3 regions of the Blautia sp. TM10-2 genome follow, and region 1 is predicted to be linked to each of the others. Evidence: predicted binding sites of a transcription regulator. Region 1 holds the regulator's gene; each other region holds the start of a gene.
The links. Region 1 encodes HrcA, which represses chaperone genes, less so after heat shock. Its sites were predicted from a motif close to TGTTAGCACTCNNNNNNNNNGAGTGCTAACA; they were not measured.
Positions count from the first base shown of each region.

Region 2: the regulator HrcA is predicted to act here: its motif matches at 2,028-2,058, upstream of groES (co-chaperone GroES).
Region 3: the regulator HrcA is predicted to act here: its motif matches at 5,329-5,359, upstream of htpG (molecular chaperone HtpG).

Region 1 is NZ_QUJZ01000019.1:70,522-81,153, reverse strand. It holds gene uvrB (excinuclease ABC subunit UvrB) at 1-871, shown strand, start outside; gene DXD92_RS17020 (helix-turn-helix domain-containing protein) at 1,083-1,301, opposite strand; gene DXD92_RS17015 (hypothetical protein) at 1,474-1,839, shown strand; gene DXD92_RS17010 (helix-turn-helix domain-containing protein) at 1,917-2,135, opposite strand; gene hrcA (heat-inducible transcriptional repressor HrcA) at 2,420-3,478, shown strand; gene grpE (nucleotide exchange factor GrpE) at 3,528-4,139, shown strand; gene dnaK (molecular chaperone DnaK) at 4,206-6,083, shown strand; gene dnaJ (molecular chaperone DnaJ) at 6,339-7,547, shown strand; gene hisA (phosphoribosylformimino-5-aminoimidazole carboxamide ribotide isomerase) at 7,715-8,491, shown strand; gene hpf (ribosome hibernation-promoting factor, HPF/YfiA family) at 8,793-9,320, shown strand; gene secA (preprotein translocase subunit SecA) at 9,555-10,632, shown strand, end outside.
Region 2 is NZ_QUJZ01000002.1:51,385-62,016, forward strand. It holds gene topA (type I DNA topoisomerase) at 1-666, shown strand, start outside; gene codY (GTP-sensing pleiotropic transcriptional regulator CodY) at 927-1,748, shown strand; gene groES (co-chaperone GroES) at 2,096-2,380, shown strand; gene groL (chaperonin GroEL) at 2,417-4,042, shown strand; gene DXD92_RS02300 (hypothetical protein) at 4,311-4,982, shown strand; gene DXD92_RS02305 (DUF6106 family protein) at 4,975-5,484, shown strand; gene guaB (IMP dehydrogenase) at 5,554-7,011, shown strand; gene DXD92_RS02315 (peptidoglycan recognition protein family protein) at 7,113-7,823, shown strand; gene DXD92_RS02320 (VanZ family protein) at 7,921-8,445, opposite strand; gene DXD92_RS02325 (metal ABC transporter permease) at 8,489-9,313, opposite strand; gene DXD92_RS02330 (metal ABC transporter ATP-binding protein) at 9,310-10,017, opposite strand; gene DXD92_RS02335 (metal ABC transporter substrate-binding protein) at 10,017-10,632, opposite strand, start outside.
Region 3 is NZ_QUJZ01000005.1:41,451-52,082, forward strand. It holds gene DXD92_RS18695 (hypothetical protein) at 1-199, shown strand, start outside; gene DXD92_RS06050 (LrgB family protein) at 325-1,017, opposite strand; gene DXD92_RS06055 (CidA/LrgA family protein) at 1,014-1,385, opposite strand; gene DXD92_RS06060 (Na+/H+ antiporter NhaC family protein) at 1,609-3,087, opposite strand; gene htpG (molecular chaperone HtpG) at 3,119-5,194, opposite strand; gene DXD92_RS06070 (TetR-like C-terminal domain-containing protein) at 5,538-6,104, shown strand; gene DXD92_RS06075 (oleate hydratase) at 6,324-8,303, shown strand; gene DXD92_RS06080 (ethanolamine utilization protein EutH) at 8,392-9,459, opposite strand; gene DXD92_RS06085 (DUF5721 family protein) at 9,494-10,000, opposite strand; gene DXD92_RS06090 (magnesium transporter CorA family protein) at 10,007-10,632, opposite strand, start outside.

The DNA of each region.
Region 1 (10,632 bases):
CCGTCCGTTGAACTTCGGCGAGTTCGAGGACCGGATCGATCAGATCCTCTTCGTATCTGCCACGCCGGGCGACTACGAGGCAGACCACGAGCTGCTGCGCGCCGAACAGATCATCCGCCCGACCGGCCTTCTCGACCCGGATGTCGAGGTGCGCCCGGTGGAGGGACAGATCGACGATCTGATTTCGGAAGTAAAGAAAGAAACTGAAAAACACAACAAAGTTCTCGTGACGACGCTGACGAAGCGTATGGCAGAGGATCTGACCGACTATATGAAAGAGGCCGGCATCCGCGTGCGCTACCTGCACTCCGATATCGACACCCTGGAACGGACCGAGATCATCCGTGATATGCGTCTCGATGTCTTCGATGTGCTCGTCGGCATCAACCTTCTGCGTGAGGGTCTCGACATCCCGGAAATCACACTCGTGGCGATCCTGGATGCCGATAAAGAAGGTTTCCTGCGTTCCGAAACCTCCCTGATCCAGACCATCGGCCGTGCCGCGCGAAACAGCGAGGGCCATGTTATCATGTACGCCGATGTGATGACCGATTCCATGCGCCTCGCGATCGACGAGACGAAGCGCCGCCGTGCCCTGCAGGAAGCCTACAACAAAGAACACGGCATCACTCCGACCACCATCAAAAAAGCCGTCCGCGATCTCATCAGCATTTCGAAAGAAGTGGCAAAGACAGAAGAAAAGATGGAAAAAGACCCGGAGTCCATGAGCCGCGAAGAACTGGAAAAACTGATCGGCCAGGTACAGAAACAGATGAAAGCCGCTGCCGCCGAACTCAACTTCGAAATGGCCGCCGAGCTGCGTGACAAAATGATCACACTGAAGAAGAGCCTGGATGACATGGAAGAATAAAAAATGAGAAATAAAAAAGAAGAAAAGAGCATGAAAAAAAGCGTGCCGGAAAAGCGACAGAAAACTTTCCGGCACGCTTTTTTGCGTCCGATTTTGATTCCTTCTTGTTCAGAATTGACGCAAAATAAGAATACCATTATAATATAAAATACGACCAAACGGTCGTATCAAAACGAAAAACACAAAAATAAAAAAGACAACAATAAAAAAATTAATCGCCGAATTTTCTCTTTTTACTGGAAACACTCAGCAGATAGTCGACCGAGCAGTCATAGAACCGTGCAAGCCGGATCACATAGTCGATCGGGATGTCGCGGATTCCTTTTTCGTAGCGGGAATAGACGTCGCGGTTGCATTCGAGCAGGGCAGAAATCTCTTTGATGGTGAGATCCTGATCGATCCGCATATCTTCAATTCTCTGGTATTTCATACGTTGTACCATCCTTTCAGATTCAAACCCATACTACCAAACGGTTGGATGGACAAAGTTAAATCAGATCATATGGTCGCAAATTGGAGAATGGGGCGGGAGAGAGAAACGGCGGGGGAAGACAGCCTGTGCAGAAAACAGAAAAATATGTACGGCAGAAATGGGGGAACGAATGGGAAAAGCAGAAAGAATAGAAATAGAAGATTTTGTCCAGAATATAGTGGAACGGATGGAGACGCCGGAAGCGTTTGAAAAAATGATCAGCCGGGAGGAAGAATGCGAAGCGCAGGGGCAGGAGAGCCGTCTGAGGGATGTGCTGAAGAAAGAATGGCCGGTGGACGAAAAGGGAGAGCGTATCTATCAGATCACTAATATATATGAAGAAAAAGCAGAAGAACTCCTCATTGTAGAACTGTATACCGGCATCCACCTGGAAAACGGAGTCCCGTGCGGGCATTTTACGCTGTATCTCTGCGGGGAGCCGGACGGATGGAAACTCAGCGAAACGCGGATGATGGAATATCTGCAGAATCTGTAAACGAAAAAGCAAAACAAGGAGAACAGGGAAAAGAAAAACTGTCCTCCTGCTTTTGCTGCGGCGGAGACACTGAAAAGTCAGGATCCATACGGCCGCTTCTCATCGCTGATGCCGACCAGATAATCCAGACTGACCTGATACAGCTCCGCCAGACGGATGGCAATGGAGATCGGCAGCTGCCGGACGCCTTTTTCATATCGGGTATACACATCGCGGTTGCAGCCGAGATAGTCGGCAACCTGGCGGATCGTCAGATCGTGGTCCGTGCGCAGATCCTCCAGTCTCTGATATTTCATGATTCATCACCTCTGAGAAAATGCTACTAAATGGTCGTATCGAAATGGCAGAATCCTACCATACGGCTATAGCGCCTTTGAAACAGTAGAATGCAATAAAAAAGAAAAGTCAGATTCCTTTTCAGAAAGAAAACGGTTTATACTTTTTTCACAATTTCTTCATAGAAAAACCGGGAAAAGGTGTTGACAAACAAAAGGCAGAGTGCTATCTTAAGAGCATAGATGTTAGCACTCCACTGAAACGAGTGCTAACAGGACTATACAACAGGAAGGAGCTTATCTTAGTGGATACAGAATTGGATGAAAGAAAAAGAAAAATATTAAAAGCGATCATCCAGACGTATCTGGAAACGGGTGAGCCGGTCGGCTCAAGAACGATTTCCAAATACACGGATTTGAATTTAAGCTCCGCCACAATCCGGAATGAAATGTCCGATCTGGAAGAGATGGGTTACATCTTACAGCCCCACACTTCCGCAGGACGCATTCCTTCCGATAAAGGCTACCGCCTCTATGTAGATGAGCTGATGCGGGAAAAAGAACAGGAAGTTGCAGACATCAAAAACATGGTCATTGAAAAAACAGACCGAATGGAAAAAGTTCTGCAGCAGGTTGTCAAAGTCCTCGCTTCATCTACCAACTATGCAACGTTGATTACAGGACCGGAATATCACAGAAATAAAGTGAAATTCATCCAGCTCTCAAAAGTCAATGAAGAGCAGCTCCTGGCCGTCATCGTCGTAGAAGGCAACCTGGTGAAAAACCAGATGATCGACCTCGACGAGACCATCAACGATGAACAGATATTAAAGCTGAACCTGCTTCTGAACACACAGCTCAATGGCCTGACCATTGAAGAAATCAATCTTGGCATGATTAAGAAGATGAAAGAGCAGGCAGGCATCCACTCCGGCATCATCAGCAAAGTGGTCGATACCGTAGCGGAAGCCATCGCAGTCAGCGAAGAAGATGTGCCGGTGTACACCAGCGGCGCAACCAACATTTTCAAGTACCCTGAGCTTTCCGACAGCAGCAAAGCCAGCCAGCTGATCTCCACATTCGAGGAACGGCAGAAACTGGTCGATATGATCAAAGGAGCTGCCGAGGAGCAGGACGGAGAGGAAAATACCGGTATTCAGGTATACATCGGAAATGAATCTTCGATGGAACCCTTACGGGACTGCAGCGTGGTCACCACCACATACGATATGGGAAACGGTATGCGCGGAACAATCGGTATCGTGGGACCAAAGCGGATGGATTACGAAAATGTGGTAGATAACCTGAAAACATTAAAAGTTCAACTGGACGCCGTCTTCAAAAAGCCGGACACAGGTGAGTAGAAAGGTGGAATGATCAGTGAGCGAAGAAAATAGAAAGAAAGAGGAAACCATGGAAGAACCTACACGCGAGATGGAAAAAGAAACCGGAGCAGAGACCGATCTGCCGGAAACCGAACCGGCTGCGGAGCAGGAAGAAGCAAAGAAAGCAGCAGAGGCAAAAGAAGCGGAAGCTGCAGAAGAAACTGCTGAGGATGGCAAAGAACGAAAGTTCTTCAAAAAGAAAAAAGATAAAAAAGATGAGAAAATCGAAGAGCTGACTGACCGCCTGACCCGTCAGATGGCAGAGTTCGATAACTTCCGCAAACGCACCGAAAAAGAAAAAGCAAATATGTATGCCATTGGAGCAAAAGACATCATCGAGAAGATTCTTCCGGTTGTTGACAGCTTCGAGCGCGGACTTGCAACGGTGGAAAACCCGGAGGAAGATCCGTTCGCAGACGGCATGAATAAAGTATACAAACAGTTTACCACAGCACTCGATGAACTCGGTGTAACCGTGATCGAGGCCGTTGGAAAGGAATTCGATCCGAACCTGCACAACGCAGTGATGCATGTGGAGGATGAGGAAGCCGGCGAGAACATCGTCGTAGAAGAGTTCCTGAAGGGCTACATGTACAAAGGTTCCGTAGTCCGTCACAGTATGGTCAAGGTGGCTAACTAAGCCTTGAAGATAAATAAATAGAAATTAAACCATTTTTTAGCATAATTCATTGAGGAGGAAACAACAATGGGCAAAATTATTGGTATTGACTTAGGAACAACAAACAGCTGTGTAGCCGTTATGGAAGGTGGAAAACCAACCGTTATCGCAAACGCAGAGGGTGAAAGAACAACTCCATCTATCGTAGCATTCACAAAAACAGGTGACCGTCTGGTCGGCGAGCCGGCAAAACGTCAGGCTGTAACAAACGCAGACAGAACCATCCGTTCCATCAAACGTGAGATGGGTACTGATTATAAAGTAGACATCGAAGGAAAGAAATACTCTCCGCAGGAGATCTCCGCTATGATCCTTCAGAAACTGAAAGGTGATGCAGAGAACTACCTTGGTGAGAAAGTAACAGAAGCAGTTATCACCGTTCCGGCTTACTTCAACGACGCACAGCGTCAGGCTACCAAAGATGCCGGTAAAATCGCAGGTCTTGATGTAAAACGTATCATCAACGAGCCTACCGCAGCAGCTCTGGCATACGGACTGGATAACGAGAAAGAGCAGAAGATCATGGTATACGACCTTGGCGGCGGTACTTTCGATGTTTCCATCATCGAGATCGGTGACGGTGTTATCGAAGTTCTTTCCACAGCAGGAAACAACCGTCTGGGCGGCGATGACTTCGACCAGAAAGTAACAGATTATATCCTCGCTGAGTTCAAAAAACAGGAAGGTGTAGATCTTTCCAACGACAAGATGGCTCTGCAGAGAATCAGAGAAGCAGCAGAGAAAGCAAAGAAAGAGCTTTCCAGCGCAACTACAACCAACATCAACCTGCCGTTCATCACTGCAACCGCAGATGGCCCGAAACATCTTGATATGAACCTGACAAAGGCTAAATTCGATGAGCTGACCCACGACCTGGTAGAGAAAACCGCAGAGCCGGTACAGAGAGCACTTTCTGATGCAGGCCTTCAGGCATCCGAGCTTTCCAAAGTCCTTCTGGTAGGCGGATCTACCCGTATCCCGGCTGTACAGGATAAAGTAAGACAGCTGACCGGACATGAGCCGAGCAAGAGCCTGAACCCGGATGAGTGCGTAGCACTTGGTGCTTCCGTACAGGGTGGTAAACTTGCAGGAGACGCCGGCGCAGGCGATATCCTTCTTCTGGATGTAACTCCACTGTCTCTGTCCATCGAGACCATGGGAGGTATTGCAACTCGTCTGATCGAGCGTAACACCACAATCCCGACCAAGAAGAGCCAGATCTTCTCCACAGCAGCAGATAACCAGACTGCAGTAGATATCAACGTTGTACAGGGTGAGCGTCAGTTCGCGAAAGACAACAAATCCCTCGGCCAGTTCCGTCTGGATGGAATTCCGCCAGCAAGAAGAGGCGTTCCGCAGATCGAGGTTACCTTTGATATCGATGCCAACGGTATCGTAAATGTATCTGCAAAAGACCTGGGAACAGGAAAAGAGCAGCACATCACCATCACCGCAGGCTCTAACATGTCCGACAGCGAGATCGACAAAGCAGTCAAAGAAGCTGCTGAGTTCGAGGCTCAGGATAAGAAACGAAAAGAAGCAATCGACGCAAGAAACGATGCAGACTCCATGGTATTCCAGACCGAGAAAGCAATCGAGGAAGTCGGCGACAAGCTTGATGCAAACGACAAAACAGCAGTAGAAGCTGACCTGAACGCACTGAAAGATCTCATTGCAAAATGCAATCCGGAAGAGATGACCGATGCACAGGTAGCTGATCTGAAAGCAGCTCAGGAAAAACTGATGACAAGCGCTCAGAAACTGTTTGCAAAACTGTATGAGCAGCAGGGCGGCGCAGCAGGCGCTGGTGCTGGAGCAGCAGGTGCAGGCCCGGATATGGGAAATGCAGGAGCGGCAGGCGGCCATGACGACGATGTCGTAGACGCTGACTACAAAGAGGTTTAACAAATCAGACCCGGTGAAATACCGACTGTGAGTTGAAACAATAAATAAGATACAGAAAGGGCCCTGTGAGGCTGGTATTTACGGGGGACGGATCCGATTCCGCCCCCTGTATTTATGTCGATGGACAGGACAGCCGTTTGCTTTTGCGGAAGTACTGGCATTGTCCTTTGACATGTGTTATAGTAAAATATGTTTGAGCATAAACAGATGCTGAAACAGTATTTTGCGAAACAGAAATGAAAAAGGTGAACATAAATGGCAGAAAAAAGAGATTATTATGAGGTGCTTGGTGTAGACCGCGGAGCGGACGATGCAACCTTGAAAAAAGCATACCGTAAACTGGCAAAAAAGTATCATCCGGATATGAACCCGGGCGACAAAGAGGCCGAGGCAAAATTTAAAGAGGCGACAGAAGCCTATGGCGTGCTGAGTGATCCGGACAAACGGCGTCAGTACGATCAGTTTGGCCACGCTGCATTTGAAAACGGCGGTGGCGGCGCAGGAGCCGGCGGATTCGGCGGCTTCGACTTTGGCGGCGGAGATATGGGTGATATCTTCGGCGATATTTTCGGCGACCTGTTCGGTGGCGGCGGAAGCAGAAGAAGAGCAAACAATGGACCGATGAAGGGAGCAAACCTCCGCGCTGTTGTCCACATTACGTTTGAGGAAGCTGTTTTCGGATGCCAGAAAGAGCTCGAGATCAACCTGAAGGATACCTGTACAACGTGCCACGGAACCGGCGCAAAACCAGGAACTTCACCGGAGACATGCTCCAAATGTAACGGAACTGGTCAGATTACGTACACACAGCAGACCATGTTCGGTTCTGTGAGAAACGTGACGACCTGTCCGGATTGTAACGGAACCGGAAAGATCATTCGCGATAAATGTACCGCATGCCACGGCACGGGCTATACATCCAGCAGAAAACGCATTCAGGTCAACATTCCGGCTGGAATCGACGATGGACAGAGCATCCGGATCCGTGAAAAAGGTGAGCCGGGTGTAAACGGCGGACCGAGAGGAGATTTGCTTGTCGAGGTTCAGGTAACCCGTCATCCGATCTTCCAGAGACAGGATATGAACATCTTCTCCACTGCACCGATTACGTTTGCCCAGGCAGCACTCGGCGGTGATGTGAAGATCAGCACCGTTGACGGGGACGTTCTCTACACTGTAAAACCGGGAACCCAGACCGATACGAAGATCCGTCTGAAGGGAAAAGGTGTTCCGTCCCTTCGCAACAGCAATGTGCGCGGTGATCACTACGTAACACTCGTAGTCCAGACTCCGACGAAACTGAATGAGAAAGCAAAAGAGGCCCTCCGCGCCTTCGACGAAGCCTGCGGAAACCGCCCGGCAGCAGAAGAAAAAGCAGCCGACGGCGAAACTGCAGAGCAGCCGAAGAAGAAAAAAGGCTTTATGGATAAAGTGAAAGAGGCCTTTGAGGACATCGATAAATAAAGAACGGTGGCAAGCCGGAAAAGAAAGAAGAATCTGTGGAAAAAGCAGGTTCTTCTTTCTTTTCTATGAAAGAACCATGAAAATTTGGTGAATTTATACACAGAATGGTCGGATTTTGATATAATGTGGAAAACTTAAGGGGAGAGAAAAGAAAGGAAACGGGGAAAATGAGATTTCGACCATGTATTGATATTCATAACGGAAAAGTAAAACAGATTGTCGGGGGATCGCTGAAAGATCAGGGAAATCAGGCGAGCGAGAATTTTGTCTCGGAGCAGGATGCGTCGTACTATGCGCAGCTGTACGAAGAGCAGGGCATTACGGGCGGCCATGTGATTCTGCTGAACAAGGAAGGTACCGAGTTTTACGAGGAGACGAAGCGCCAGGCATTGCTGGCACTCTCGACGTACCCGGGCGGCCTGCAGGTGGGAGGCGGCATTGATGCGGAGAATGCGTGCGAGTTTCTGACAGCGGGGGCAAGCCATGTGATTGTGACTTCGTATGTGTTCCGCGACGGCCATGTGTTCTATGAAAATCTGGACAAGCTGGTGACGACGGTAGGAAAGCAGCGGCTGACACTGGATTTAAGCTGCCGGAAGCGGGACGGAAAATACTATATCGTGACGGACCGCTGGCAGAAGTTCACGGACGAAGAAGTGACAGAGGAACTGCTGCATCACCTGTCAGAATACTGTGATGAGTTCCTGATCCATGCCGTGGATGTCGAGGGAAAGGCTTCCGGCATTGAGACGGAGCTGGTGGAACTGCTTGCGAAGATGAAAGATTTTCCGGTGACGTACGCCGGCGGCGTGGGAAGTTTTGAAGACCTGGAGCTGCTCAAAAAACTGGGAAACAACCACGTCGATGTGACAATTGGCAGTGCACTGGATCTGTTCGGCGGCAAAATGAAGTTTGAAGACGTGCTGGCAGTATGCCGCCGGTAAGCGGAAACGGACGTTCACCCGCGCCATTCGCAAAACCGCGCTTTCAGCGCTCTCCGCTGCTGCGCAGCTCCTTTTTGCTCATAACCAGGCGCTCCCTTTGTATCTTATTCTTGACAGATTTTCATGCGAGCATGAAATCTGTCAAAAATAAGATACAAGTGAACTGTAACAGAAAAAACTCTAAAATATTCATGAATTTTCTAAATACTATTGCAAATAGAGACAACTATTGCTATAATTAGAGTTACTTACAGGGGAAGTGAAGAACCTGTAAAATTTGAGAGCAAAGGGGTTGGGCATAATGAAAATTACCATCAGCGGAAAAAATATTGACGTGACAGAGGGATTAAAAGCCGCGGTCAACGAAAAACTTGGCAAACTGGAGAAATATTTTACGCCTGACACAAATGTCATTGTAACCTTAAGCGTAGAGAAAGAAAGACAGAAAATTGAGGTTACCATTCCGGTAAAAGGAAATATCATCCGTTCCGAGCAGGTAAGCAACGATATGTACGTATCCATCGATCTGGTAGAGGAAGTCATCGAACGCCAGCTTCGCAAATACAAAAACAAAATTGCCGACAAACAGCAGGAAGCAGGAAACTTCCAGAAAGAATATCTGGAGCATGACTATCTGGAGGACGAAGACATCCAGATCATCCGTACGAAAAAATTCGGCATGAAACCAATGTATCCGGAAGATGCCTGCGTACAGATGGAACTTCTTGGACACACCTTCTTCGTATTCCGCAATGCAGAGACCGACGAAGTAAACGTCGTTTACAAGAGAAAGAACAACACCTACGGTCTGATCGAGCCGGAGTGCTGAAAAGTAAATAAAGAATGAACAGTCACCCTGTTTCCAGCTTAGAAAAGCTGTGAAACAGGGTGACTTTTTCGCGGAAAGGGCCGGAAAGTCCGGGAAAAGCCGTAAAAACAGCGGAAAACCGGGGAACGGCACCAAATGTTTACGAAAAATTCATTGTTATCTTGTGCCAGAAGTGGTAGAATAGTACCATATGTTAATATGGCAATTAATAGAGAAAGCAGGAGCAAACATTCTATGAAATTCACAGAAAAACTTTTTGGTACGCACAGTGAGCGCGAGCTGAAACGAATCTATCCAATTGTAGACAAAATCGAAGCTCTCCGCCCGACCATGCAGGCGCTGACCGATGAAGAGCTGCGTGCCAAGACAAAGGAATATAAAGACCGCTACAACGGAGGCGAATCCCTGGATTCCATTCTCCCGGAAGCATTCGCAACCGTCCGCGAGGCAGCAAAACGTTCCCTCGGTATGGAACACCACCGCGTACAGCTGATCGGTGGTATTATCCTCCATCAGGGCCGTATCGCTGAGATGAAAACCGGTGAAGGAAAAACCCTCGTTTCCACCCTTCCGGCTTACCTGAATGCACTGACCGGACGCGGTGTCCACATTGTTACCGTCAACGATTACCTGGCAAACCGAGATGCTGAGTGGATGGGCAAAGTCCACAGATTCCTCGGTTTGACCGTCGGTGTCGTTCTGAACGATATGAAGAACGATGAGCGCCGCCAGCAGTATGCATGCGACATCACCTACATCACCAACAACGAACTTGGTTTCGATTACCTGCGTGACAACATGGTGATCTACAAGGAGCAGCTCGTACAGAGAGAGCTTGCTTACTGTATCATCGACGAGGTCGACTCCGTCCTGATCGACGAGGCAAGAACACCTCTGATTATTTCCGGACAGAGCAGCAAATCCACCAAGCTGTACGAGACCGCAGATATTCTGGCACACCAGATGCAGCGCGGCGAGGCAAGCGGCGAGATGACCAAGATGACCGCGATCATGGGCGAGGAGATCGAGGAGACCGGAGACTTCATCGTCAACGAGAAGGACAAATTCGTTACCCTGACCGATGACGGTGTGAAGAAAGTCGAGAACTTCTTCCATATCGAGAATCTCTCCGATCCGGAGAACCTGGAGATCCAGCACAACGTGATCCTGGCGTTGCGTGCCAATTATCTGATGCACCGCGACAAGGACTACGTAGTCAAAGACGACGAGGTTCTGATCGTCGATGAGTTCACCGGCCGTATCATGCCGGGCCGCCGTTATTCCGATGGTCTGCATCAGGCAATCGAGGCAA
Region 2 (10,632 bases), on a different contig from region 1:
CTCGGCATCGGCCGTCCAAGTACGTACGCGCCGACCATCACAACGATCATCAACCGCCGTTACGTGGCAAAGGAGAACAAGAACCTTTACATGACAGAGCTCGGCGAGGTGGTCAACAACATGATGAAAGAGGCATTCCCGAGCATCGTGGATGTCAACTTTACGGCAACGATGGAAGCTCTGCTCGACAGGGTTGGAGATGGAAGTGTTCCGTGGAAGACAGTAGTCGAGAACTTCTGGCCGGATCTCTATGAGGCGGTCACAGAGGCAGAAAAGAACCTCGAAGAAGTTAAGGTAGAGGATGAGGTGACGGATGTCATCTGCGAGAACTGCGGCCGCAACATGGTGGTCAAATACGGCCCGCACGGAAAATTCCTCGCCTGCCCGGGATTCCCGGACTGCAAGAACACGAAGCCGTATCTGGAAAAGATCGGTGTTCCGTGTCCGAAGTGCGGAAAAGAAGTGATCCTGCGCAAGACGAAAAAAGGACGGAAATATTATGGATGCGAAAACAATCCGGAATGCGATTTCATGTCCTGGCAGAAACCGTCTGCCAAGAAATGCCCGCAGTGCGGCGGCTATATGCTGGAAAAAGGCAATAAGCTGGTCTGCGCGGACGAGCAGTGCGGCTATGTAGAAGCACGCGAAAAGAAAGACGAAGACTGAGAATGACAAAGCGGTCTGTACTGGTGAAAAACTGGTGCAGGCCGTTTTTTTTGCTTATCGAGGCGGAAAAACAGGAAGATCCGAAAAAATTTAGCATGAATTTTTATAAAATTTATAGTTTTCTGAAAAATATATTGATTTCCGGAAAACTACATGATAGAATGAGCTTAGTTTTAAGGGTTGTCTGAAAAAGGCATCAGTGTGCATTTTTTTCGGCGGATACGCCAAAAAAATGCAGAAAATAAAGAAAGGAGAAGAACATGAGCGTACAACTGCTGGATAAAACCAGAAAAATCAACAAACTGCTTCATAACAATCACTCCACGAAGGTCGTGTTCAACGATATCTGTGAAGTCCTGATGGAAACGTTAAGTTCCAATATCCTGGTGATCAGTAAAAAAGGAAAAGTGCTGGGCATCAGCCTTTGCCCGGGCGTGGAAGAAATTACGGAGCTGATCGAGGATAAGGTGGGCGGTTATGTCGATGCCGCATTAAACGAGCGTCTCCTCGGCGTACTCTCCACAAAAGAGAACGTCAATTTACAGACCCTCGGCTTTGAGCGGCCTGGTGTAGAGCGCTACACCGCAATTATCTGCCCGATCGAGATCGCCGGAGAACGCCTTGGTACCGTATTTATGTACCGCTGCACCCCGCAGTACGATATCGACGATATCATCGTCAGTGAGTACGGCACAACCGTTGTCGGACTGGAAATGATGCGTTCCGTCAACGAGGAAAATGTGGAGGAAAACCGCAAGGTTCAGGTGGTTAAATCCGCATTCAACACGTTGTCCTTCTCCGAACTGGAAGCCATCATCCATATCTTTGATGAACTGAACGGGGATGAGGGCATTCTGGTTGCAAGCAAAATTGCAGACCGCGTCGGCATCACAAGATCCGTCATCGTAAATGCCCTCCGCAAATTCGAGAGCGCAGGCGTCATCGAGTCCCGTTCCAGCGGTATGAAGGGAACGTATATCAAGGTATTAAATGATTATATCTTTGATGAACTCGACGAGATCAAAGCAAGAAAGAACCTGAAAGGAAAGGGCGATGCCCATCCGGACGAGGCGAAAAAATAAAAAAGTGGAATGTAGAAAAGAATCGGAGCCGTTTAAGAATGGCGCCGTTTCTTTTTGTGCAAAAAAGCATTCGGGGAGCGGAAAAAAATGGTATCATTCCCGTTTTTAGGAATAAACTATAATTAGATTCTAAAGAGAGTATAAAATATGAAAAAGTTGCCAAAATAAGAAAAAACGAGAAAATAAGAGAAATTAAGAGCTATCACGAGAAAAAAAAAGAGAATTACAAAATTCATGCATTTGCGAAATGAGGTGGAAAACACTATAGTAAGAACCATCAAGTAGCACTCGAATGAACTGAGTGCTAATAAATAAAACTGAATGAAATCTTGAAGGAGGAAACATAAATGAAGTTAGTACCTTTAGGTGACAGAGTTGTATTAAAAGAGTTAAAAGCAGAGGAAACCACAAAATCCGGTATCGTACTTCCGGGACAGGCACAGGAGAAACCGCAGCAGGCTGAGGTTATCGCAGTAGGACCTGGAAAAGTAGAAGACGGCAAAGAAGTAAAAATGGAAGTTGCAGTCGGAGATCAGGTAATCTATTCCAAATATGCAGGAACCAACGTCAAACTGGAAGACGAAGAGTACATCATCGTAAAACAGGATGACATTCTGGCAGTTGTAAAATAAAGAATAATCAAGTAAAAATCAGGAGGCATGACAATCATGGCAAAAGAGATTAAATATGGAGCAGAGGCAAGAAACGCTCTTCAGAATGGTGTAAACCAGCTTGCAGATACCGTACGTGTAACCCTTGGACCGAAAGGAAGAAACGTTGTTCTGGACAAACAGTACGGCGCTCCGCTCATCACAAACGATGGTGTTACGATTGCAAAAGAGATCGAGCTGGCAGACGGCTTTGAAAACATGGGCGCACAGCTCATCAAAGAAGTTGCTGCAAAGACCAACGACGTAGCAGGTGATGGTACCACAACCGCAACCGTTCTGGCACAGGCTATGGTAAACGAAGGAATGAAAAACCTGGCAGCAGGTGCGAACCCGATCGTTCTTCGTAAGGGAATGAAGAAAGCAACCGATAAAGCTGTTCAGATCCTTGCAGAGATGAGCCAGCCGGTAGCAGGCAAAGAGCAGATTGCAAAAGTTGCAGCTGTTTCTTCCGGAAGCGAAGAAGTAGGCCAGATGGTAGCTGATGCTATGGAAAAAGTTTCCAAAGACGGCGTTATCACCATCGAGGAGTCTAAGACCATGCAGAACGAGCTGGAGCTGGTAGAAGGTATGCAGTTCGACCGTGGATATATCTCCGCTTACATGTGCACCGATATGGAGAAAATGGAAGCCGTTCTCGACAATCCATATATCCTGATTACCGATAAGAAACTGTCCAACATTCAGGAAGTTCTTCCGCTGCTGGAGCAGATCGTACAGAGCGGCGCAAGACTGCTGATCATCGCTGAGGATGTAGAGGGCGAGGCTCTCCAGACACTCGTGATCAACAAACTGCGCGGAACCTTCAACGTAGTAGCTGTCAAAGCACCGGGATACGGCGACAGAAGAAAAGCAATGCTCGAGGATATCGCAATCCTGACCGGCGGCCAGGTGATCTCCGAGGAAGTTGGTCTGGAATTAAAAGACGCTACTCTGGAAATGCTCGGACGTGCAAAATCTGTTAAAGTTCAGAAAGAGAACACCGTTATCGTTGACGGTGCCGGCGCAAAAGATGCCATCGCAGCAAGAATCGGCCAGATCAGATCCCAGATCGAGGAGACCACTTCTGAGTTCGATAAAGAGAAACTGCAGGAGAGACTGGCAAAAATGGCAGGCGGCGTAGCTGTTATCCGTGTAGGTGCAGCAACCGAGACCGAGATGAAAGAAGAAAAACTCCGTATGGAGGATGCTTTAAATGCAACGAGAGCAGCCGTAGAAGAGGGTATCATCGCAGGCGGCGGTTCTGCATACATCCATGTAACAACACAGCTTGCAGAGCTGATTGACAGCTTGGACGGCGACGAGAAGATCGGTGCAAGAATCGTACAGAAAGCACTTGAGGCTCCTCTGTTCCACATCGTAACAAACGCAGGTCTGGAAGGCGCTGTTGTTATCAACAAAGTAAAAGAGTCCAAAGTAGGTGTTGGATTTGATGCATACAACGAAGAGTATGTAGACATGATCCAGGCTGGTATCCTTGATCCGGTTAAGGTTACCAGAAGCGCACTGCAGAACGCTACCAGCGTTTCCGCAACCCTTCTGACCACCGAGTCCGTAGTTTCCACCATCAAAGAGCCGGCTCCGGCTATGCCGGCAGGCGCAGACGGCGGAATGGGAATGATGTAATTTCCGGGATAAAAATGTCTGGTAAAACAAAATAAGAAAACCGGCTGGCAAAGACCGTAGCGGAACATGGGTTCCGAAGTCCTGTCTTTGCCGGCCGATTTTTTAGTGGAAAGTTTTTCTTCCATTTCGCATGGCCCTGAATCGTTACAAAAAATTTCAGAAAGTTTTCATGCTTTCGCCGGGCGGCGTATATGGACGCTTCCGGCGTTTTATGCTATACTGATTTGTAGGATGTTGGGGGAAATACAACAAAGGAGAAGAAACACACATGGCAAGTCGTTATGAATCCGACATGACAAGGAAGGAGAAGATGCAGCTCGAAAAAGAGAAGCTGTCGAAAATGAATTTTAAAGAGAAACTGGCCTATATCTGGGAATACTACAAGGCTGTCATTTTCGGCATCATCGCTGTTATCTTCATCATCGGCACGATTGTGAATATCCATGAAAATGCGAAGTATTATGACCTCGTGAGCATTGCCGTAGTGGATTACGCAGGACTGCAGGATGTAAGTCCGATCGAGGAGGACCTAAAAGAAGCGCTCGGAACCGGAGATAAGTACGAAAAGGTAAGCATCGATACAAGCTACAGCTTCGGTGAAAACCTGGAAAACGCGGATTACAACACGCTGATGAAATTCACAGCCGTGATTGCCGCACAGAGCATGGATGTTCTGATCTGTTCACAGGCCGTGTACGACAACTACAGCAAAGACGATTATTTTCTGGATCTGTCCACACTGTTTGACGAAGCGACGTGTGAGAAGTACGGGATAAAGGCGGGAGATACCTGCCTCGACATTTCCAAATTGAAAAAGTACCAGGATATGGGCCTTACGTACTATGAGCCGTGTTATCTGACCGTGTTGGTCAATACAAAGAACGCGGACAATGCAGCAAAACTGATCGAATATCTTGAGGAGGATGGAGTAAATGAGTGATCTGTACACAGAAGTGCTGGTGAAAAAACAGCAGACAGGAAAAGACAAGGCGATCAAAGGAGTTCTGATCTTCTTTACCGTTCTTTTTGCAGCCGCAGGAATTATGATGAATCCGCTGATTCTGCTTCTTGCGCTGGTACTTGGAATCGTAGACTATATTTTTATCCCGAAGCTTTCGGTAGAGTTTGAGTATCTGTACGTCAACGGCGAGCTCGATATCGACCGTATCTATTCGCAGTCAAGAAGAAAAAGAGCCGCAAGCTATGAGCTTTCCAACATGGAAATCCTGGCTCCGTACCAGTCCCATCAGCTTGATTCCTACAAAAACAACCAGAGTATCAAACGTTACAACTATTCCTCCGGAATCGAAGGACAGGGTCACAAACCGTATGCATTTGTTATTTCAAAAGACAACACAATGCAGATGGTCATCTTCGAGCCGGATGAGGTGATGTTAAAGGATATCCGCAACCGCGCACCAAGAAAAGTATTTATGGATTGACAGCGTTTTCGTTTTTTGTTAAACTAGGTGATAAATCAAAAAGACTTAAGAAGAAAGGAAGATAAGAAAATGGGTACAATTATTGGTGATGGTATTACCTTCGATGATGTGCTTCTGGTTCCGCAGTATTCTGAAGTAACCCCAAACATGGTAGATCTGACTACGCATCTGACCAAGAAGATCAAGCTGAACATCCCGATGATGAGCGCCGGCATGGATACGGTTACAGAACACCGTATGGCAATTGCCATGGCACGTCAGGGAGGAATCGGTATTATTCACAAGAATATGTCGATTGAGCAGCAGGCAGAAGAAGTAGATAAAGTAAAACGTTCTGAGAACGGTGTTATCACCGATCCGTTTTATCTGTCTCCGGAGCACACTCTGGAAGATGCCAATAATCTGATGGCAAAATTCCGTATTTCCGGTGTCCCGATTACCGAGAACGGAAAACTGGTTGGTATTATTACAAACCGTGATCTGAAGTTTGAAACTGATTTCACCAAGAAAATCAAAGAGTCCATGACCAGCGAAAACCTGATCACTGCAAAAGTAGGCGTTACGCTGGACGAGGCAAAAGCAATCCTTGCAAAATCCAGAAAAGAAAAACTTCCGATTGTCGATGACGATTTCAACCTCAAAGGTCTGATCACTATCAAAGATATCGAGAAAACCATCAAGTACCCATTGTCCGCCAAGGATGAGCAGGGACGTCTGCTCTGCGGTGCCGCAGTCGGCATCACGGCAAACGTGCTCGATCGTGTCGATGCGCTGGTAAAAGCACACGTAGACGTGATCGTCATCGACTCCGCTCACGGACATTCCGCAAATATCTTCAAAACACTTCGCCTCATCAAAGAGCATTATCCGGATCTGCAGGTAATCGCCGGAAACGTGGCAACCGCAGAGGCAACAAGAGACCTGATCGCAGCCGGAGCAGACGCTGTTAAAGTCGGTATCGGACCTGGTTCTATCTGTACGACCCGTGTCGTTGCAGGTATCGGTGTACCGCAGGTCACAGCCGTTATGGACTGCTATGAGGAAGCAAAGAAGACCGGAACTCCGATCATCGCCGACGGCGGTATCAAGTACTCCGGAGACATGACAAAAGCTATCGCAGCCGGTGCCAATGTCTGCATGATGGGAAGCATCTTCGCAGGATGCGATGAGAGCCCGGGAGATTTCGAACTGTTCCAGGGAAGAAAATACAAAGTATACCGTGGAATGGGATCCATCGCAGCCATGGAGAACGGAAGCAAAGACCGTTACTTCCAGACCGGCGCCAAGAAACTGGTTCCGGAAGGTGTGGAAGGCCGTGTAGCATACAAAGGCCTCGTAGAGGATACTGTATTCCAGCTGATCGGCGGACTTCGTTCCGGTATGGGCTACTGCGGAGCGAAAGATGTTGAGACCTTAAAGGAGACCGGAAAATTTGTGAAGATTTCCGCAGCATCCTTAAAAGAGTCCCATCCGCATGATATCCACATCACCAAAGAGGCTCCGAACTACAGCGTGGACGATAAATAAGAATAAAAAGTCGCAAAAGGCAGAAGGGGGAAAGGGCAGAAACTTTTCAGCTTCTGCCTTTTCAAATGAGGGGGCGCTTATTTGCAGCGGGGAGAGAACATATGGCACAGAAGAGACGGGGAAAAATGACAAGAAAACAGAGGCAGCGCCAGCTTCACCGCAGAATGTTTCTGACGGGAGTTCTGGTGGTGCTGATCTGCGTCGGCATTTACAGCGGCATCCGCCGTGTGGCAAAAACGGCAAGTGATATCACGGCCGTTGACTATTCCGGTTCTGATTATGAGGACAACGATATCACCGATTGGACCGGCGCTCCGCCGATTGATGTGGAGCTTCTGACGCCGAACAGCTGGTCCAGACCGCAGACGAGGCTGAAAAAGGTGGACGGTATCGTTATTCACTACACCGCAAACCCGGGAAGCACGGCGATGCAGAACCGTGATTACTTTGAAAACCTGCCTGAGACGCAGGAGGCGCAGGCCAGCAGCCATTTCGTCGTCGGCATCGAGGGAGAAGTCGTTCAGTGTATCCCGACGAGTGAATGGTCGTATGCATCGAACCAGCGTAATTTCGATACGATCTCGATTGAATGCTGCCACCCGGATGACAGCGGTGAATTTACCGATGAGACATACAATTCTGTGGTCCAGCTCGCCGGTTTCTTATGCAAGCGGTTCAATCTGACTTCGGACGATGTGATCCGTCACTATGATGTAACCGAAAAGCTCTGCCCTCTGTACTACGTGGAGCATGAGGATGCCTGGATTCAGATGAAGGCAGATATTCAGGCGTATGCGGATTCACTTTCCTAAGAGCTGTTTTTAAGAAAAATGAAAAAATCCCCGTTGGGAAAATCAGTTTCAGGAGAAATGATTTTTCCAACGGGGATTTTTCTGTTATCCAATATTTTTAGTAATAGTAGCGCCGTCTGCGCCGCTTTCTTTTTTTCGTATTTCCGCCGAGTGCAATCCAGCAGAACAGCCGTACAAACGTGATGCCGAAGAGAACGCCGATGCTGTCGATGCCGACGTCCTTTACCGACGGGCCGCGGTTGGCGACCGTCGTCTGGTGGAATTCATCGCTCGCGGCAAAGGCGACACAGAGGATGCCGGCAAGAAACGTGAGCGCGAAGCCGCGCAGGCCGTAGACGTAGAGCGGAAGCGAAACACAGATTGCAAGCAGACAGTACTCTGTCATATGAGCCAGCTTCCGCACCGGGTACTGATACTCGTCAGCCAGTTCCTGGATCTTCTCATCATCCCATCCGCGGTCCATGACGTGGTCGATCGTGATGAAAATGCTGCGCGCCACTTTTTCACTGAGCTGTGAGGATTCCGTTCCGTTCTGGGAAGAGAAGGAGAAAATCAGCGACATCATCAGAATCGCCGGGATGAAGGAAAACGGTTTTAACAGTGCAATTACAATTCGATTCATAAAATACCTCCAGTAAAACAAAGCAGGTCAGATCGGAAACTTTTTATGCGGTATGCTCGCGGATTCTGGCAATCGCAGAAAAGATCAGGAATGCCAGCAGGTTCACGATTACGACCGTCGCTCCGGCAGGGGAGGACAGGAAAAACGAGAGGGACATGCCAAGAAGGAAGCACACCACCGAGAGAACCGCGGAGCAGATCACCACGCTCTGGAAGGTATGGCAGAGACGCATCGAGGTCAGTGCCGGGAAAATCAGCAGGCTGGAGATCAGAAGCGCGCCCATCATGCGCATGCCGAGGACGGTGGTGATGGCGGTTAAGAATGCCAGCAGCATGTTGTAAACCTCTGCGCGGACACCGGTTGCTTTGGCAAATGTCTCGTCGAAAGTGACGGCAAAAATACGGTTGTAATACAGGACGAACAGGATCAGCACGACGATGGAGAGCACCACGGAGAGAACAACGTCCTCATCACTCATCGCAAGGATGCTTCCGAACATGTAGTTGTTGACATCGGTGTTCATGCCGCTCGACCACGAAACCGTGATGACACCGATCGCAAGCGCAGAGCTTGAAATCAGGCCGATGGCGGCGTCGCCTTTGATCTTGCTGGATTCGTTCATGCGGAGCAGCAGAAAGGCGGCAAGCACGACGACAGGGATTGTGAAGGCAAGCGGAGCAAAACCGAGTGCCGCTGCAATTGCAAGAGAGCCGAATCCGACATGGGAGAGGCCGTCGCCGATCATGGAGTAGCGCTTTAACACGAGGCTGACGCCAAGCAGTGCGGCACACAAAGAGACGAGAATGCCGACCACAAGGGCACGCTGCATAAACGGATAAGAAAGCATTTTCAGCAGATTTGAAATCATAAGTCAGCACCTCCTAAAAACTGTTTTCCCGCCTCGGTTTTCAGATACTCGTCCATCGGACCGAAGAAGACCTGCTTCTGGTCGAGCTGGAGAATGTGCGTTGCGTCCGGCAGAATATTGCGGATATCGTGGGAAACCATGATGATCGTAACGTTCTGCTCGCGGTTGATGCGGCGGATGAGCTGGTACATTTCGTTTGTCATGACCGGGTCAAGGCCAGTGACCGGCTCATCGAGGAGCAGCAGTTTCTTTGTGGCGCAAAGCGCACGAGCGAGAAGCACACGCTGCTGCTGGCCGCCGGAGAGATCACGGTAGCATCGTTTCTTTAATGGAAGGAGGTCGAGAAGCTCCATATTGCGGAGCGCGTCCTCTTTGTCTGCCTTTGTGTAAAACGGCGGGAAATGCGGGTGGTTCTGCCGGCCGGACAGCACGACTTCCCAGACGCTCGCCGGGAAATCCTTTTGTGCGGCGGTCTGCTGCGGCAGATAGCCGATCTCGCTTGGATGAAGCCCGTCGCCGGTTGTGATCGAGCCGGTGGACGGATTTTTTAAGTGAAGCAGTCCCTTGACCAGAGTACTTTTTCCGGAACCGTTCTCGCCCACAATACAGAGGTAGGAGCCGGCTTCCAGGGCAAAGTTGACATCGGTCAGGACCGGGATGCCCTCGTAGGAGAAGGTGACATCACTGCAGGTAAGTAGAGCCATTAGTTCAGAGCCTCCTTTAGTGCGGCGACATTCTGTTCCATCAGGGAAAGATACGTGGCGCCGTTTTCGAAATCATCTTTGGATACGTTGTGACAGGAGTGAAGCAGCAGCTTTTTCGCGCCGGTCGCCTCACAGATGCAGTCCGTCATTTTTTCGTTGGACAGCTCGGTGTGGAAGACGACAGGAATCTGCTCTTCGTTGATCTTGTCAATTAAAAAAGAAAGTGTTTTGGCACTCGCCTCGGATTCCGAGGAGCAGCCGGGGAATGCCGCGTAATAGTCGAGGCCGTAGGCGTCCGCGAAATAGCGGAACGGAAAACGGTCGCCGAAAACGATGGTGTGGCGGCTGGCATTCGCTGTGACATCGGAAAATTCCTCATCGAGGGAGGTAAGCGAAGCGAGGTATGAAGCAGTGTTTGCCTGATAATCGTCCGCGTTTTCCGGGTCGAGGCGGCAGAGCGCATCGCAGAGCTTCTGGACAATCCGCATTGCATTTTTCGGTGAAGTCCAGACGTGCTCGTCCTGTTCGCCGTGGGATTCGTCTTCGTGATCGTGGGAATCCTCGTCGTGATCGTGGGAATCCTCGTCGTGGTCCGTATCCTCGTCCTCATGATCG
Region 3 (10,632 bases), on a different contig from region 1:
CGAAAAGAGTATTACCACAATTACGTTAAAAAAGATTAATAAGAAAAGTGTGTATCAGTACATCTATGAGCACCGCCAGACGGCGAAGCAGCAGATTGTGCAGGATCTGACGATGGGGCTTTCGATGCACAGCGGAACGCTCGAGCATATCTGCATTGACCCGGAAGGGCCGGAGTGCTACTGCGCTTCTTTTTATTGAAGAGTTTCTGCAGTCGGAATTTTAATTTTTAATTATAGAATTTCAGGGATAGAAAATCCGGGAACGGAAAGTTTTACATTGCTTTCCATTCCCGGATTTTTTCTGCTTTTTATCAGTGTTCGTTTTTAGATAAACATCGCATAAATCGACGCTCCGACCACAGTCAGAATACCTGCAACTGCAATCGAAAGGCTGCTCATCGCGCCCTCGACATCGCCCATCTCCATGGCCTTCGCCGTACCGATCGCATGGGAGGCCGATCCGATACTGATGCCCTTTGCAATCGGCTCCTCAATGTGAAACAGCTTGCAGAGCGTCTCCGCCAGCATATTTCCCAGCACACCCGTGATGATGATAACGGCAACCGTGATCGTCACCGCACCGCCGAGCTCTTCCGAAACACCCATGCCGATGGCCGTTGTGATGGATTTCGGCAGCAGTGTTACATACATTTTATGATTCAGATTGAAGATCAGCGCCAGCGCGAGAACCACGGTAAGGCTCGTCAGCACGCCGGAGAGAATACCGGCGAGGATGGCTTTGATATTCTTTTTCAATGCCTCCATCTGCTCATACAGCGGAATCGCAAGGCAGACCGTTGCAGGAGTCAGCAGATAGCTCAAGTATTTTGCACCGTCATTATAATTCTGATAATCGATATCGAAAACAGCAAGGAATACAATGACGACTGCAATGGAAATCAGCAGCGGATTGAAAATCGGAAGCCCAAATTTTTTCTTTAACAGCATGCCGAGCTCATACGCCAGAAGGCTGATGACAACGCCGAAAAATGCAGATTCACAGAGCATATTTGTCATTTTGCGTCCCCTCCTTTGTGTTTCTTTTCCAGCCGGATGACCGCCTGTGTCACGCGTCCGGACACAATCATAACGACGATGGTGCTGACGAGCGTAATCACGAGAACCGGAACGAGAACGGCTTTTAATTCACCCCAGGATTCCATCAGGCCGACGCCCGCCGGAATGAACATGACCGGCATGATCTCAATCATAAACTTGCCTGCGTCCTCGACGGTATCAAGTTTTAATGCCCCCGTCATCAGAAGCGCCAGCATCAGCACAAGGCCGTAGATACTTGCCGGAATCGGAAGCGGCAGCACGGCGTGCAGGATTTCTCCGACGAACGAAACCGCCATAATTACAAGGAACTGTCTTAATAATTTCACTTTTTCTGTTGTCCTTTCTCCCCATAACCCACATAACATCACTCCTTCTCAATGTCACGACCCCGATTATACTACCCGCGTAAAAGAATTTCAACCGTAAATGTTACTGCAATTTTGGCTATTTTTGCCAAAAAAAGCAAAAAAATGCCCGCCAATCAAACGAAAAAGTGAAATCGGTGGGCATTTTAACATAATTTTTTGAGTTGATCCGATACGGAACTTTTTAAGCATTGCTTTCGGCATTTTTCCGATCCGGCAGAACGAAGATAAAGATCAGCGAACTGACAAGCAGCATGCCCGGATAGAAGAGGTTTGCCATGATTTCAAAGGCGGAGAGCTCATATCCCAGTTCATGCACCGCGGAAATCGCCACGAGCATCTGCGCGCCGTACGGCAGGATGCCCTGTGAGATGCAGGAGAAGGTATCGAGGAGCGATGCCGTTTTCCGTGGGGTGATGCCGTAGTCCTCGGACATCTGCTTTGCGATCGGGTTTGCCATGACGATCGCGACGGTGTTGTTTGCGGTCGCAATGTCGAGCAGCGCGACGAGAATGCCGACACCGAGCTGGCCGCCCTTTTTTCCGCGGAAGATTTTGTGAATGGCACGAAGCAGGACAGTAAAGCCGCCGTTTTCCCGGATCAGCGCGCACATCGCAGCGACGAGAATCGCAACCATACATGTCTCAAACATACCCGAAGTGCCGCTTCCCATGCTGGAGAGCATATCCAAGAGCGTCGTCTGTCCCGTACCGAGCATGATAACGGCACCGGAAGCAATACCGATAAGGAGTACGACAAACACCTGAATGCCCGCGATGCCGCCGATCAGCACGAGCAGGTACGGAACCATCTGCAGCAGATGGTATTCGTGGACGATCGGTGTGCCCGGCGCCTGTCGGAAGGAGATTACAAGGATCAGCGCCAGCGCGGCAAGAGCAGCCGGGAGAGCGATCCAGAAGTTTTCGCGGAACTTGTCTTTCATCTCGCAGCCCTGTCCGTTGCAGGCGGCGATTGTCGTGTCGGAGATGAAGGAGAGGTTGTCGCCGAACATGGATCCGCCCATGACGGAGGCGACGCAGAGCGCCAGCGAAAAGCCGGAGGTCTCGGCAACAGCAGCGGCGATCGGCACGAGAAGCGTGATCGTTCCGACGGAGGTTCCCATGGCCGTGGAGACGAAGCAGGCAACGACAAAGAGCACAGCGACGGCATACTTTGCCGGAATCCAGGAGAGCATGAAATAGGCAACGCTCTCTGCACTGCTCCTTCCGACAACGCCGACAAACGTGCCTGCGGCGAGGAAGATCAGCAGCATTGTGATGATGTTTTTGTCCCCGATGCCCTGTCCCATGAGGGCGAGCTTTTCTTCAAACGGGACACTGCGGTTCTGCAGACAGGCGACGAGGATCGCTGTCAGAAACGAGACGACGATGGGGATGTTGTAGAAGCCCATCGGAATTTTTAAAATATACTCGGAATAAATGCCGAACCCCAGATAAAACACCAGAAAAACGGCGATCGGGAGCAGGGCGGATGGCTTTCCTTTTTTCATAGAAATAAATACCAGACCTTTCGTGTGATTTTCCTTATTTTTTAATAGGGCGAATAGAATTATTCTATCATCTGGATCAGAAATCGTAAAGTAAAAAAGCAGGAAAAAACACGCCGGACATCTGGTAAATTCCAGAAATCCGGCGTGTTTTATAAGAGGTGCGTTTTGCTGTGCCTGTGCTTTATTATTTTGCGAGGAGCATCATAATCTGATTACTTCTGCTTACGAATTTTGTCATCTCGTCCGGAGAGAGCGGTTTGTGGCTGATCATTGCCAGATCATACAGCTGCTCGCAGAACAGGGATGTGTTGCCGTTCTCGCCATTCTTCAGAATGTACTGAACGAGCGGATGTTTTGCATTCAGGATCAGGGTTTCCTGTCCGCCGAACATGGACGGATCCATGCCGGTCATGCCGTACATCTTCATCATATCCTGCATCCGGCGGCTCTCCTCGGAAAGCGTTACCATGGAGGATACATTTTCGTCTTTCAGGTTCTCAACTTTGACGGTCAGATCTTTCTTGTCGAGGACTTTGCGGAAGAGATCGGTCAGAGTATTTGTAGCGTCGGTCAGATCCTCACCGGACTCGTCTTTCATATCGTTGGTCAGATCTGCATCGATGCGCTGGAAAGTTACATGCTCGTTGTAACGCTCTGCATGGGTGATGAAAGCGGAGTCGATGTTGTGTTTCAGGATGACAGCATCCATGCCCTGACTGCGGAACATGTTGATGTACTGGCTCTGCTGAACTTCGTCGGTGACGTAGTAAACAGTCGTTTTTTCCGGCTCTTTCTTCTCGTCAGCGTTTTCCGTATTTTCGGTATTCTCCGTAGTTTCAGCCTTCTCTTCGATGTTCTCTGCAGGAGCTTCTTCTTTCTTATTCTCGTTGATGCAGTCCTCAAGAGTCAGATATTTTCCGTCGATGTTCTTGAACAGAATATAGTCCATCATCTTCTTGGAGAATTTCTCGTCCTTGATGCATCCGTATTTGATGAATGGGTTGATATCATCCCAGTATTTCTCGTAATTCTCACGGTCGGTTTTGCACATGCCGGAGAGCTTGTCAGCGAATTTCTTGGAGATGTACTCGGAGATCTTCTTGACAAATCCGTCGTTCTGCAGTGCGCTTCGGGATACGTTCAGCGGCAGATCCGGGCAGTCGATGACGCCTTTTAAGAGCATCAGGTATTCCGGAATGACTTCTTTGATGTTGTCGGCAATAAATACCTGGTTGTTGTACAGCTTGATGGTTCCCTCGATGGAATCGTACTCGGTGTTGATACGCGGGAAGTAGAGGATACCTTTGAGGTTGAACGGATAGTCCATGTTCAGGTGGATCCAGAACAGCGGCTCGCGGTAGTCGTTGAAGACTTTGCGGTAGAATTCTTTATAATCCTCATCGCTGCACTCGTTTGGATGTTTGGTCCACAGCGGGTGGATATCACTGATGGAAACCGGGCGTTTGTTGATTTTTACTTTCTCTTTGGCCGGGGAAACTTCAACCTGCTCTTTCGTTCCGTCTTCTTTTTCTTTCTCTTCGTATTTTGCGTCCTCGTGGATGTGCTCTACGACAACGTCGTCATCTTTTAATTCGCTTTCATCGATGGTCTCGTATTCCTGCGGCGCATTTGCTTTGGACAGGAAAATTTCAACCGGCATGAAGGAGCAGTATTTTTCCAGAACTTCGCGGACACGGTATTCGTTTGCGAATTCCAGGCAGTCCTCGTTCAGGAACAGAGTGATTTCGGTACCAACAGTTGTCTTGCTGCCCTCGGACATATCGTACTCGGTGCTTCCGTCACAGGTCCAGTGTACCGGGGTGGATCCTTCTTTATAGGAAAGAGAATCGATGTGAACTTCATCTGCTACCATGAAAGCAGAGTAGAAACCAAGACCGAAGTGGCCGATCATCTGATCTGAATTCGTTTTGTCTTTGTATTTCTCCAGAAATTCGGTAGCGCCGGAGAAGGCGATCTGGGTAATATATTCTTCGACTTCGTCTGCGGTCATACCGATACCGTTATCGATGAATTTTAAGGTTTTCTCATCCGGGTTTACAATCACCTGAATGGCTGCTTTGTAGTCATCCGGCAGAGTATATTCGCCCATGCCGTCGAGTTTTTTCAGTTTGGTGATGGCATCGCAGCCGTTGGAAACGAGCTCGCGGACGAAGATATCGTGGTCGGAATACATCCATTTTTTGATAATCGGGAAAATATTGTCGCTGTTGATTGAAAGATTTCCATGTTTCGCACTCATGAGAAACACACTCCTTTTCTTATAAAAATATTTTGATCCAGCAAAGCGGGAATATCATGCTTTTTTAGATGTCTGCAGCTTTTTTACTGCTCTGATAGTTATAGTAATACTGGCACAGGGAAAAGTCAAGGGGAAATTAGCACTCGAGAAAAAAGAGTGCTAACAGAACGACGGAAAGTATTGAATTTACTGGTATTACGGTACTTTCTAAACTTTTTGTAAAGTCTGATCAAAAGGGCTGCGCAGTTGTTTCTGGAGAATGGATATGCTACAATGAAAAAGCATAGAAGCGTTTCGAACAGAAAGATTCCGAGGGTACATAAAAGAAAAATGGAGGAAATACATGACAAATGCGACAAAGGCGGCGCTGGAAGCGTCATTAAAAAAGCTGCTTTTGAAAAAGCCGCTGGACAAAATTACGATCAACGATCTGACGACAGACTGCGGCATCAGCCGGATGGCGTTTTATTATCATTTTAAGGATATCTACGATCTTGTCGAATGGTCGTGCCTGGAGGATGCGACGCAGGCGCTGCAGGGGAAGAAAACGTATGAGACATGGCAGGAAGGCCTGCAGCAGATTTTTGAGGCAGTGCTCGAGAATAAACCATTTATTATGAATGTCTATCACTCTGTAAGCCGGGAGCAGATCGAAACATATCTCTTTCATCTGACGCACGATCTGCTGTACGGTGTCGTGCAGGAAAAAGCAAAGGGAACCGGCATCTCCGAGGCGGATCAGAGTTTTATCGCAGATTTCTATAAGTATAGCTTTACCGGTGTCATGCTCGACTGGATCAAAGACGGAATGAAAGTGGATTACCATATGATTGCGGAAAAAATGCACCGCACGATGGAAGGAAATGTCGTCAATTCCATCCGAAATTTTGAAAAAAGAAATAAAATATAGTTACACTTTACAAAACAGGGCGGATGATAAAAATTTAATCATCCGCCCTGTTTTGTAAATGGAAAAGCGGGGAAAAATGAAGTAAGATTCAAATTGTCAACAGACAATGGCAACACAAATAGAAACTTGTAAAACAAAGAAAGCAGCATAACCTATACGAACCGGAAATTCGAAAAAACATTCCGGCAGTCGTATTTAGAAAAGAAAGGATGAACGTCTATGTCAAAAAAAGGATTAAAATTCGGAATCGCATCAGCAGCAGTCATCGGAGCTGGAGCAGCAGTGCTGCGGGCAAAAAACAAGAGTGAAGCAAAAAAAGCAGCGGAGACAACCACTGTAACATCAGAACCAAAGAATGATTACCGCAACACCGAGCGCGGAAAAGATAAGAAAAACAGCAAAGGCATTTATTACACCAACGGAAACTACGAAGCCTTCGCAAGACCGGAAAAACCGGAAGGCGTCGATGAGAAGAGCGCATACCTCGTAGGAAGCGGCCTCGCGGCCCTCGCAGCAGCGTGCTTCCTTGTAAGAGACGGCCAGATGAAAGGCGATCACATCCACATTCTGGAAGCCATGGACATCGCCGGCGGTGCCTGCGACGGTATCTACGATCCGACCCGCGGCTACATCATGAGAGGCGGCCGTGAGATGGAAAACCACTTCGAGTGCCTGTGGGATCTGTTCCACAGCATCCCGTCAATTGAGACACCTGGTGTATCCGTTCTTGATGAGTATTACTGGCTGAACAAAAAAGACCCGAACTACTCCCTGTGCCGTGCAACGAAAAACCGCGGCGAGGATGCCCATACCGACGGAAAGTTCAACCTGAGCCAGAAAGGCTGCATGGAGATCATGAAACTCTTCATGACAAGAGACGAGGATCTGTACGACAAGACGATCGAGGATGTTTTCGATGATGAAGTCTTCAATTCCACCTTCTGGCTGTACTGGAGAACGATGTTCGCATTTGAAAACTGGCATAGTGCACTGGAGATGAAGCTGTACTTCCAGCGGTTCATTCACCACATCGGCGGACTGCCGGACTTCTCCGCACTGAAATTCACGAAGTACAACCAGTATGAATCCCTGATTCTTCCGATGAAGAAATACCTCGAGGATGCCGGCGTAGACTTCCAGTTCAATACCGAAGTAACCAACGTTATCTTTGAAATCAACGATGGAAAGAAAGTAGCAAAAGCCATTGAGTGCAAGGTAAACGGCGTCGAGAAAGGCATCGTTCTCACCGAGAATGACCTCGTCTTCGTTACCAACGGAAGCTGCACCGAAGGCACGATCTACGGCGATCAGAACCATGCACCGAACGGTGATGCAGAGGTCCGCACGAGCGGCTGCTGGAGCCTGTGGAAAAACATTGCAAAACAGGATCCGTCCTTTGGACATCCGGAGAAATTCTGCTCCGATATTGCAAAGACAAACTGGGAATCCGCAACAATTACCACTCTCGACAATAAGATCATTCCGTATATCACCAATATCTGCAAACGTGATCCGAGAACCGGAAAGGTTGTTACCGGCGGTATCGTAAGCTGCCAGGATTCCAAGTGGCTTTTAAGCTGGACCATCAACCGTCAGGGACAGTTCAAAGAGCAGGATAAAGATAAGGTATGCGTATGGGTTTACAGCCTGTTCACCGACGTACCTGGCGACTATGTGAAGAAACCGATGAAAGAGTGCACTGGTAAAGAGATCACCGAAGAGTGGCTGTACCACCTCGGCGTGCCGGTTGACCAGATTCCGGAGCTGGCAGAGAACAGCGCTGTCTGCGTACCGACCATGATGCCGTATATCACCGCATTCTTTATGCCACGAAGAAAGGGCGACCGCCCGGATGTCATCCCGGATGGCTGCGTCAACTTCGCATTCCTCGGACAGTTCGCTGAGACACCAAGAGATACCATCTTCACGACAGAGTATTCCGTTCGTACCGCAATGGAAGCTGTTTACGGACTCCTCGGCGTAGACCGCGGCGTGCCGGAAGTATGGGGCAGCGTTTACGATATCCGCGATCTGCTGGACAGCTCCGTGAAACTGATGGATGGAAAATCTCCGCTGGAAATCGAGCTTCCTGGACCGCTCAACCTGCTGAAAAAACCTCTGCTGAAACTGGTAGATGGAAATGTAGTTGGAGATCTCTTAAAAGAGCATGGAATTATCAAAGAGGATATGGTGAAATAAGAAATAGAAAATAAGTAAGAAATGCAATAAGACCTGCGCTTTCAAACGGCGCAGGTCTTATTGCGTTGCTATGTATGCTCTCAAACAATTAAGCAGATTTCTTCGTGAAAAACAGCGCGGCACAGACGGCGGCGATGCCTCCAGCGAGCTTTGCAACGAGAAGCGGCACGACAAAATCAGGATCGGTGCCGAACGTAAATCCCATATGTGCGGCGATGGTCGATGCGGCGGAGACGAGGAAAGCTGCGTTTACAATCTTTCCGCGCTCGTCCATTTTTTCCATCATTGTGATCGCCGGAACAGGGCTGACAATGCCCATCAGAAGGCCGGCGGCACTGCTGTCGTTCATGCCGGTTTTTCTTCCAATAAAAGAGAGCGGCTTTTTGAGCACCCGCTGTAAAAGCTCCGCCGTCGGAAGGCTGCCGAGCAGTACAATGCCGATGGACGAGACGACCGCCATCGCGTCCTCCAGCGGCGCAAGGTCCGGGAGCAGCGAAAAGCCGGTCATATAGCAGAACGCGCCCGCGATGAGGCCGATCGTCGTCAGAAGCCGGATCACATCTGCAAATACCGTGAACGCGCGCACGGTCTGCTCCGGAAAACGCCAGATGCCGAACATCAGCAGAAAGCAGAAGAGGAGCACCGGGAGCGACTGAAGTACGATCTGCAGAAAAGAGAGTTCTGAGAGCAGTCCGCCGACGATCATCGTGACGGGAAGCGTGCCCGTGCCGATCAGCATGCCGCGGGAGAAAAAGAGGCGGTCGCCGCTTTTCAGCATTCCCATGCCGACCGGAATCGTAAAGGTGATGGTACAGCCAAGCGTCGCCGCAATCACAAGTCCTGCGTAGCGCACCATCTCCTGCGATGCCGAAAGCTCTCCGGCGAGCTGGTAGCCGCCCATGTCAATGGCGAGAATGCCGGCGAGAAGTCCCGCATCCAGCCCCAAAAAGTTCCAGATGGGAACGAGGGCGAAACGGAGAAAGCGGGAGAGCAGCGGGGTGAGGCAGATGATGCCCGACATGGAAAGTGCCGTCGGTCCAAGCAGCGTAAAGCCCTCCTCAAACCGTTTTCCAAGTCCGAAGCGATTGCCAGCGATCCGGTCGACACCGCCGAGTACCGCGCCGACTGCCATGATCCACATAATAATCTGATTCATAAAAAGAGAACCTTTCTAAATAAGTATTTTGTCTTTATATCTGTTCTTCAAATGCAATTTCATTTTTCAGCAGAAACTGGCGGACTTCCTCATCGAAGACGCGGTCGAGCGACTTGTCCATCGTAAAGATTTTGAGGGAAGTTCCGGTGGTAAGTAAGAGTTTTCCGTCCTTATACTGAAAATTCAGAAAGCATCCAAACACGTTCTCTATTTCCAGCGGCAGCGCATGGTCCGCGATCATTTTTTCGCACGCCGCCTGCGGAAGCTGAAACACAAATTTGAACTGCAGGGGTGTCCGTTTTCCTTTGATGACGGAATAGCAGAACGATTTCACATCTTTCCAGAGAAGCCGCGTCCGCCCTTTTTCTTTTAAGAGCTGCGCGTCATCGGGATCGAAAAAGTCCGTGTGAAGACTGCCGTCGATGGAGAACGTCGTAAACGTTGTGATCGACGCCTCGGAGACGGGAAAGCGGTCAAATGTCTCGAGACGGAGCAGAGTGTTCATAAAATTCTTTAACTGTGTAATCTGCAGGATAATCATCCGTAGTTAAAACCAGCCTTTCTTTTTAAAATACCAAATTTCAACAGCAACAATGAGAATACAGACGCCGATCAGGATGAAGTACGCATACGGGGCAGAAAGCTCAGGCATATGCGTAAAATTCATGCCGTACCAGCCGGCGATCAGGGAAAGCGGGAAAAAGATCGTCGAGACGACCGTCAGAATCCGCATCGTATCGTTCTGACGCAGGTCGATCTGCGCCTGCTGCATCTCGCGGATCTGCAGGGCGTACTCCCGCAGCATCTGGGTGTGGTCGTACAAACGGTCCACGCGGTTTCCAAGGCGCGAAAACTGACGGGCGCATTCCGGGGGAAGAAAGTGATTTTCGTCCTCGGAGAGTATTTCGCACATGTCGAGAAGCTGCTGGTAATAGGCATGGAACACGAGCAGCTCCCGACGAATCGTGATCAGGGTCCGCTGCAGCTCTTTTGGCAGAGTGTCGAGAAGAGACTCCTCGATTGTCGCGAGGCGCTTCTCAAAATTCTGCAGATAGAGCATATCCTCCTGGATCAGCGATTCCAGAAACGAGAAAAACAGGTGGAAGACATCGGAAGTATCGAGCGGTTCTTCCGGGAAGAGGAGGCTCTGCAAAGCCGGAAGTGTCTGTTCGT